2 regions of the Streptomyces sp. NPDC051218 genome follow, and region 1 is predicted to be linked to the other one. Evidence: riboswitches for the same ligand, from Rfam matches in the RefSeq annotation. Region 1 holds a riboswitch; the other holds the start of a gene.
The links. Region 1 has a riboswitch for glycine ahead of gcvP (aminomethyl-transferring glycine dehydrogenase). Riboswitches for the same ligand answer to the same signal wherever they lie in the genome.
Positions count from the first base shown of each region.

Region 1 (3,400 bases):
CCCATGGGGGAGACGGCGGCGGAGCCTGTTGTTCCGGTCGAGCGCCGGTGGGCCGCCGGGCTCGATGTGCGGCACGCCGAGTACGGGCACGGGTGGGTGCAGGGCAGTGGCCTGGGGCGGGTCACGGTGCGCTTCGAGACGCCGGAGTCGTCGGTGCCGGGGCGGGTGCGGACCTTCCGTACGGATGATCCGGCCTTGGAACCCGCGGAGCCCCTGCCCCTGGTGGCGTCTCCTGAGGAGCTGGAGCGGCGGTGATCCCGACCGGTCAGGAGTCTCCCTTGCCCGCGATCTTGCCGAAGTCCTGGTCCGGCGGCTGAGCTGTCTCGGGAGGCGTGATGTCCAGGCCGTAGTGGTGGTAGAGCTGCAGTTCCTGCTCGGGGGAGAGGTGGCGGCCGACGCCGAAGTCCGGGGCGTCCTTGATCAGGGAGCGCTCGAAGGGGATGCGCAGGGTGCCGTCGTCCCTGAGTTCGCTGGGCTCCAGGGGGACGAACGTGTCCCGGCTGAACAGACCCGTGCGTATCGCCGCCCACTCGGGGGCGCCGGTGGCGTCGTCGAGATAGACCTCGTCGATCGTGCCGATCTTGGCCCCGTTCCGGTCGAACGCCTTCCGGCCGATCAGATTGCGCGGATCGATATCGGTCTGCACGGGCCCTCCAACTGGTCGAGGCGTGTCGAAGTTGGGCGTAACTCATCCTCGTTCGTTCGTAATCACTACGAAAGAGCACTTCGGGGCAGGCGGCCACTCGAGGGATCGGCCGTGGCCCTCGCTGGTAGGCTGGCGCTTGGCTGCCGACCCCGTGCGGGAGAGCTCTCCGGTCGAGACACCGGAGGCGCCGAAGGAGCAACTCCTCCCCGGAATCTCTCAGGCCCCTGTACCGCACGGACGAGGTCACTCTGGAAAGTAGGGCGGGCGTCGGGCGGGCACGTTCGAATCCCTTCCTCACCGACGGTGAAAGCCGGTGCGACGCCTCTCACGGGGCACGGACCGGTGAAACTCTCAGGTTGAGATGACAGAGGGGGAGGCCGTCCGGGTACCCGTGCCGTGGTGCCCCTCGCAGGTCGCGTCAGACCAGGAGGCCTCCGCAATGACCGCCACTCCTCGCATCCCGCTCTCCCAGCTCGAACAGGGCATTCCCTTCGAGCAGCGGCACATCGGTCCCGACGTGGAAGCACGGGCCAAGATGCTCGCGCAGGTCGGATACGGCTCGCTCGACGAGCTGACCGCCGCCGCCGTGCCGGATGTGATCAAGAACGCCGAGGCGCTGAACCTGCCCGGGGCGCGTACCGAGGCCGAGGTCCTCGCCGAGCTCAAGTCCCTCGCGGACCGTAACCAAGTCCTTGATTCCATGATCGGGCTCGGTTACTACGGGACCTTCACGCCGCCCGTGATTCTGCGGAACGTCATGGAGAACCCGGCGTGGTACACCGCTTACACGCCGTACCAGCCGGAGATCTCCCAGGGCCGCCTGGAGGCGCTGCTCAACTTCCAGACCGTCGTCGCCGAGCTCACGGGGCTGCCGACCTCCGGCGCCTCGCTGCTCGACGAGGGGACCGCGGCCGCCGAGGCCATGGCCCTTTCGCGGCGCATGGGCAAGGTCAAGGACGGTGTCTTCCTGGTCGACGCGGACGCGCTGCCGCAGACCATCGCCGTCATCCAGACCCGCGCCGAGCCGACCGGTGTCGAGGTCGTCGTCGCCGATCTGAGTGAGGGCATCCCCGCCGAGGTCGCCGAGCGCGGTGTCGTCGGCGTGCTGATCCAGTACCCCGGTGCCTCCGGCGCCGTACGCGAGATAAAGCCCCTCATCGAGCAGGCGCACGAGCTCGGTGCCGTCGTCTCCGTCGCCGCCGACCTGCTGGCCCTGACGCTGCTCACCTCGCCCGGCGAGCTCGGCGCCGACATCGCCGTCGGCACCACTCAGCGCTTCGGTGTCCCGATGGGCTTCGGCGGTCCGCACGCCGGTTACATGGCGGTGCGCGAGAAGTTCGCGCGCAGCCTGCCCGGGCGGCTCGTCGGAGTCTCCGTGGACGCGGACGGCAACAAGGCCTACCGGCTCGCGCTGCAGACCCGTGAGCAGCACATCCGCCGCGAGAAGGCCACCAGCAACATCTGCACCGCTCAGGTGCTGCTCGCCGTGATGGCCGGAATGTACGCGGTCTACCACGGGCCCGAGGGCCTCAAGGCCATCGCGCGGCGAACGCACCGCTACGCGACCGTGCTCGCCGCGGGGCTCACCGCGGGCGGCGTCGAGGTCGTGCACGGCGCGTACTTCGACACCCTGACCGTGCGGGTGCCCGGCAAGGCCGAGCAGCTCGTCGCCGCGGCCCGCGAGGGTGGCGTCAACATCCACCAGATCGACGCCGACCACGTCTCGCTCGCCTGCGACGAGACCACCACGCGCAAGCAACTGACCGCGATCTGGACCGCGTTCGGGGTCGAGGCCGACATCGAGACGCTCGACGCCGAGACCGAGGACACGCTTCCCGCGGGCCTGCTGCGTGCGGACGAGTACCTCACGCACCCGGTCTTCCACCAGTACCGCTCCGAGACCTCGATGTTGCGCTACCTGCGCAAGCTGGCCGACCGTGACTACGCGCTCGACCGTGGCATGATCCCGCTGGGCTCCTGCACCATGAAGCTCAACGCGACCACGGAGATGGAGCCGGTCACCTGGCCCGAGTTCGGGCAGCTGCACCCCTTCGCGCCCGCCCAGCAGGCGCAGGGCTATCTGACGCTCATCCGTGAGCTGGAGGAGCGGCTCGCCGAGGTCACCGGCTACGACAAGGTCTCCCTGCAGCCCAACGCCGGTTCGCAGGGCGAGCTCGCCGGACTGCTCGCCGTGCGCGGCTACCACCGCGCCAACGGCGACGAGCAGCGCACCGTCTGCCTGATCCCGTCCTCCGCGCACGGCACCAACGCGGCGAGCGCCGTGATGGCCGGCATGAAGGTCGTCGTCGTGAAGACCGCCGACGACGGCGAGATCGACGTCGACGACCTGCGCGCCAAGATCGAGAAGCACCGCGACGAGCTGTCCGTGCTGATGATCACCTACCCGTCCACGCACGGTGTCTTCGAGGAGCACGTCGCCGACATCTGCGCCCAGGTGCACGAGGCGGGCGGCCAGGTCTACGTCGACGGGGCGAACCTCAACGCCTTGGTGGGCCTCGCCCAGCCCGGCAAGTTCGGCGGCGACGTCTCGCACCTGAACCTGCACAAGACGTTCTGCATCCCGCACGGCGGCGGTGGCCCCGGCGTCGGCCCGGTCGGTGTGCGTGAGCACCTCGCGCCGTACCTGCCCAACCACCCGCTGCAGCCCGCCGCGGGACCCGAGACGGGCGTCGGTCCGATCTCCGCCGCGCCGTGGGGCTCGGCCGGAATCCTGCCGATCTCCTGGGCGTACGT
Region 1 covers NZ_JBITEU010000002.1:10,068-13,467, forward strand. The annotation lists gene ACIBCK_RS06390 (DNA polymerase IV) at 1-255, shown strand, start outside; gene ACIBCK_RS06395 (PRC-barrel domain-containing protein) at 266-646, opposite strand; glycine riboswitch at 791-888, shown strand; gene gcvP (aminomethyl-transferring glycine dehydrogenase) at 1,086-3,400, shown strand, end outside.

Region 2 (3,400 bases), on a different contig from region 1:
TTGACGGCGATGCCCAGCTGCGGGGGCAGGCCGCGCGCGAACTCCACGGCGGGCGCCACGGTGCAGCCCATCCGGCCGCCGGTGGCGTGCTGGAACTGCTGCTGCGAGCTGAAGACGGGGACGTACGCCTGGCCTTCGATCTCCAGCGTGGTCAGGTCGAGGGTGCCGCTGTCCGGGGCGCCGCCGTTCGGCAGCGGGATCCAGAGGGGGCTGCGGCCGAGCACCTCGACGATGCGGGCCGCCGCGGACGGCTGCGGTGCGCCGGGGGTGCCCAGGGCTGCCGCGAGCACCTCTTCGAGTTCGTTGCCCGGCCATCCCCCGGAGGGATGGGCGTGCGCCTGCGCCGGAATGTCCATCTGTCCAACCCCTGCTCTGTCCCGCTCTGCCTGCGGCACGACCCTAACGTGGCGGACGGCTCACGGCGGGCGGCTCAGTCCCCGAAGCCGATCCCCCGCAGCACACCCGCCGCCGTCCGGTCGAGGAGCACCGCCGAGCCGCAGCCCCGTGGCAGGTCACCGCGCTCGGCGGCGCCGACGAGCCGGCCGACCGTCCTGCGGTGCCGCGCGAAGGCGTACCGCGACACGCCGCGGCCGCGCGAGAGCTGGCCCTCTATGGCGGTGTCCGGCGGTACGTCGAGCAGCAGCAGGTGCAGGGTCGTGCCGCGCCGCGCGGCCTCGCGGGCCAGCCAGCGGCGCACCCAGGCCTGGGTGCCGCAGTCGTGCACCACGACGCCCTCGCCGGAGCGCAGGGCCCTGCGCAGGCCCGCGTAGTGCGCGAGGCGGACCACGGGGCGGTACACCGCGTACGGCAGCAGGCCCGGCATGCGCCGTGCCCAGCGGTCGCGGGTGTCCTGCGAGTCGATGCGGGGGCCCGCGACGGCCCGGCTCATCAGCGTGGACTTGCCGCTGCCCGGCAGACCGGAGACGACGACGAGATCCCCCGCGCCGAACGTGAGGCGGTGCGGACTGTGTCCGGTCCGCTGCCGCAGGTCACGGACGACGGCCGCCGGCAGGGGGCCACAGCTCTCCCTGGTGGGGGCGGCAGCCTGTTTGGGCAGGGCCACCCCTGTGTTGGTCGCGTAGACGCTCGTCCTGCGCACCGTGATCGGCCTCCCCATAGCGGTCACGTACCTGCTTACCGCAGCTTCCCCGGCAAGTGTAAAGAGAAGGTAATGCGGAACAAGGGCATTACTGGACTGGCACTGCCCTGTGACGAGGGCGCGTGCAATGATGTGCGCGCAAACTCCATACAGGCCGTTTGAATCCGCGCGGGAGAGTTCCCGGTCGCCGTCGCAAGGACGCACCGGGGCGCCGAAGGAGCAAGTCCCTCCCTTGAATCTCTCAGGCCCCGTACCGCGCGGGCGAGGCACATCTGAAAAGCGGGCCGCTCCGGCGGCCCCACCCAAGGTGCAAGTCACGACCTCCCTTGTATGAGATGTACGAGGCGTACGAGTGCGTACGACCGGGTCGTGGTGAACCTCTCAGGTTCCGATGACAGATGGGGAGGACCGACCTCGCCCGTCATGCCCTGGGAGTTCAACGAATGAGTACCGTCCCCCGTCTGACCGCACTCGATGCCGTGCATCGCGCGCTCGGCGCGACCATGACCGACTTCGCGGGCTGGGACATGCCGCTGCGCTACGGCAGCGAGCGCGACGAGCACGTCGCCGTGCGCACCAAGGCCGGCCTCTTCGACCTCTCCCACATGGGCGAGATCACGGTCACCGGACCCGAGGCCGTGGACTTCCTGAACTTCGCGCTGGTCGGCAACATCGGCTCCATCGGTGTCGGCCGCGCCCGCTACACGATGATCTGCGCCGAGGACGGCGGCATCCTGGACGACCTGATCGTCTACCGCCTCGGTGAGCCCGAGGCCCCCGAGTACATGATCGTCGCCAACGCCTCGAACGCGCAGACCGTGCTCGACACGGTCACGGCCCGCGCCGACGGCTTCGACGTCGAGGTCCGCGACGACCGCGAGGCGTACGCCCTGCTCGCCGTCCAGGGCCCCGAGTCCCCCGGCATCCTGAAGTCCCTCACGGACGCGGACCTGGACGGCCTGAAGTACTACGCGGGTCTGCCGGGCACGGTCGCGGGCGTGCCCGCGCTGATCGCCCGCACCGGCTACACCGGCGAGGACGGCTTCGAGCTGTTCGTCGCCCCCGGTGACGCCGAGAAGCTGTGGGGCGCGCTGATGGAGGCGGGCGAGCCCGTCGGCCTGGTCCCCGCCGGGCTCTCCTGCCGCGACACCCTCCGCCTGGAGGCGGGCATGCCGCTGTACGGGCACGAGCTGACCGCGGAGCTGACGCCCTTCGACGCGGGCCTCGGCCGGGTCGTGAAGTTCGAGAAGACCTCGCGGTCCGACACCTTCGTGGGGCGCGCGGCGCTCGCGGCCGCCGCCGAGCGCGCCGAGACCGCTCCCCCGCGCAAGCTGGTCGGTCTGATCGCGTCGGGCCGCCGCATCCCGCGCGCGGGCTTCTCCGTGGTCGCCGACGGCAAGGTCATCGGCGAGGTCACATCCGGCGCCCCCTCCCCCACGCTGGGCAAGCCGATCGCCATCGCGTACGTGGACGCGGCGCACGCGGCCCCCGGCACCGAGGGTGTCGGCGTGGACATCCGGGGCACGCACGAGCCGTACGAGGTCGTGGCGCTGCCGTTCTACAAGCGCCAGAAGTGACACCCCGCACAACAGCCCCGTTCACCAGCACTCCCCCGCGTACAGGAGAATTCAGGTCATGAGCAACCCCCAGCAGCTGCGTTACAGCAAGGAGCACGAGTGGCTCTCGGCCGCCGAGGACGGTGTCGCGACGGTCGGCATCACGGAGCACGCGGCCAACGCTCTCGGTGACGTCGTCTACGCCGACCTTCCCGAGGCCGGCGCCGCGGTGACCGCGGGCGAGACCTGCGGCGAGCTCGAGTCGACCAAGTCGGTCAGCGACCTGTACTCGCCGGTGACCGGTGAGGTCGTCGAGGCGAACCAGGACGTCGTGGACGACCCGTCGCTGGTCAACTCCGCCCCGTTCGAGGGTGGTTGGCTCTTCAAGGTACGGATCACGGAGGAGCCGAAGGACCTGCTCTCCGCTGACGAGTACACCGAGTTTTCCGGCAGCTGAAGCCCCCCGAAGACCCCTAGGGACCACCTGATGTCGCTTCTCAACACCCCTCTCCACGAGCTGGACCCGGACGTCGCCGCCGCCGTCGACGCCGAGCTCCACCGCCAGCAGTCCACCCTGGAAATGATCGCCTCGGAGAACTTCGCTCCGGTCGCCGTCATGGAGGCCCAGGGCACGGTCCTCACCAACAAGTACGCCGAGGGCTACCCCGGCCGCCGCTACTACGGCGGCTGCGAGCACGTCGACGTCACCGAGCAGATCGCGATCGACCGGATCAAGGACCTGTTC
Region 2 covers NZ_JBITEU010000012.1:257,085-260,484, forward strand. The annotation lists gene ACIBCK_RS33295 (enhanced serine sensitivity protein SseB) at 1-356, opposite strand, end outside; gene ACIBCK_RS33300 (AAA family ATPase) at 431-1,105, opposite strand; glycine riboswitch at 1,259-1,365, shown strand; gene gcvT (glycine cleavage system aminomethyltransferase GcvT) at 1,543-2,676, shown strand; gene gcvH (glycine cleavage system protein GcvH) at 2,735-3,112, shown strand; gene glyA (serine hydroxymethyltransferase) at 3,143-3,400, shown strand, end outside.
Region 2: linked by a shared signal. The riboswitch ahead of gcvT (glycine cleavage system aminomethyltransferase GcvT) and the one ahead of gcvP (aminomethyl-transferring glycine dehydrogenase) in region 1 are both predicted to bind glycine.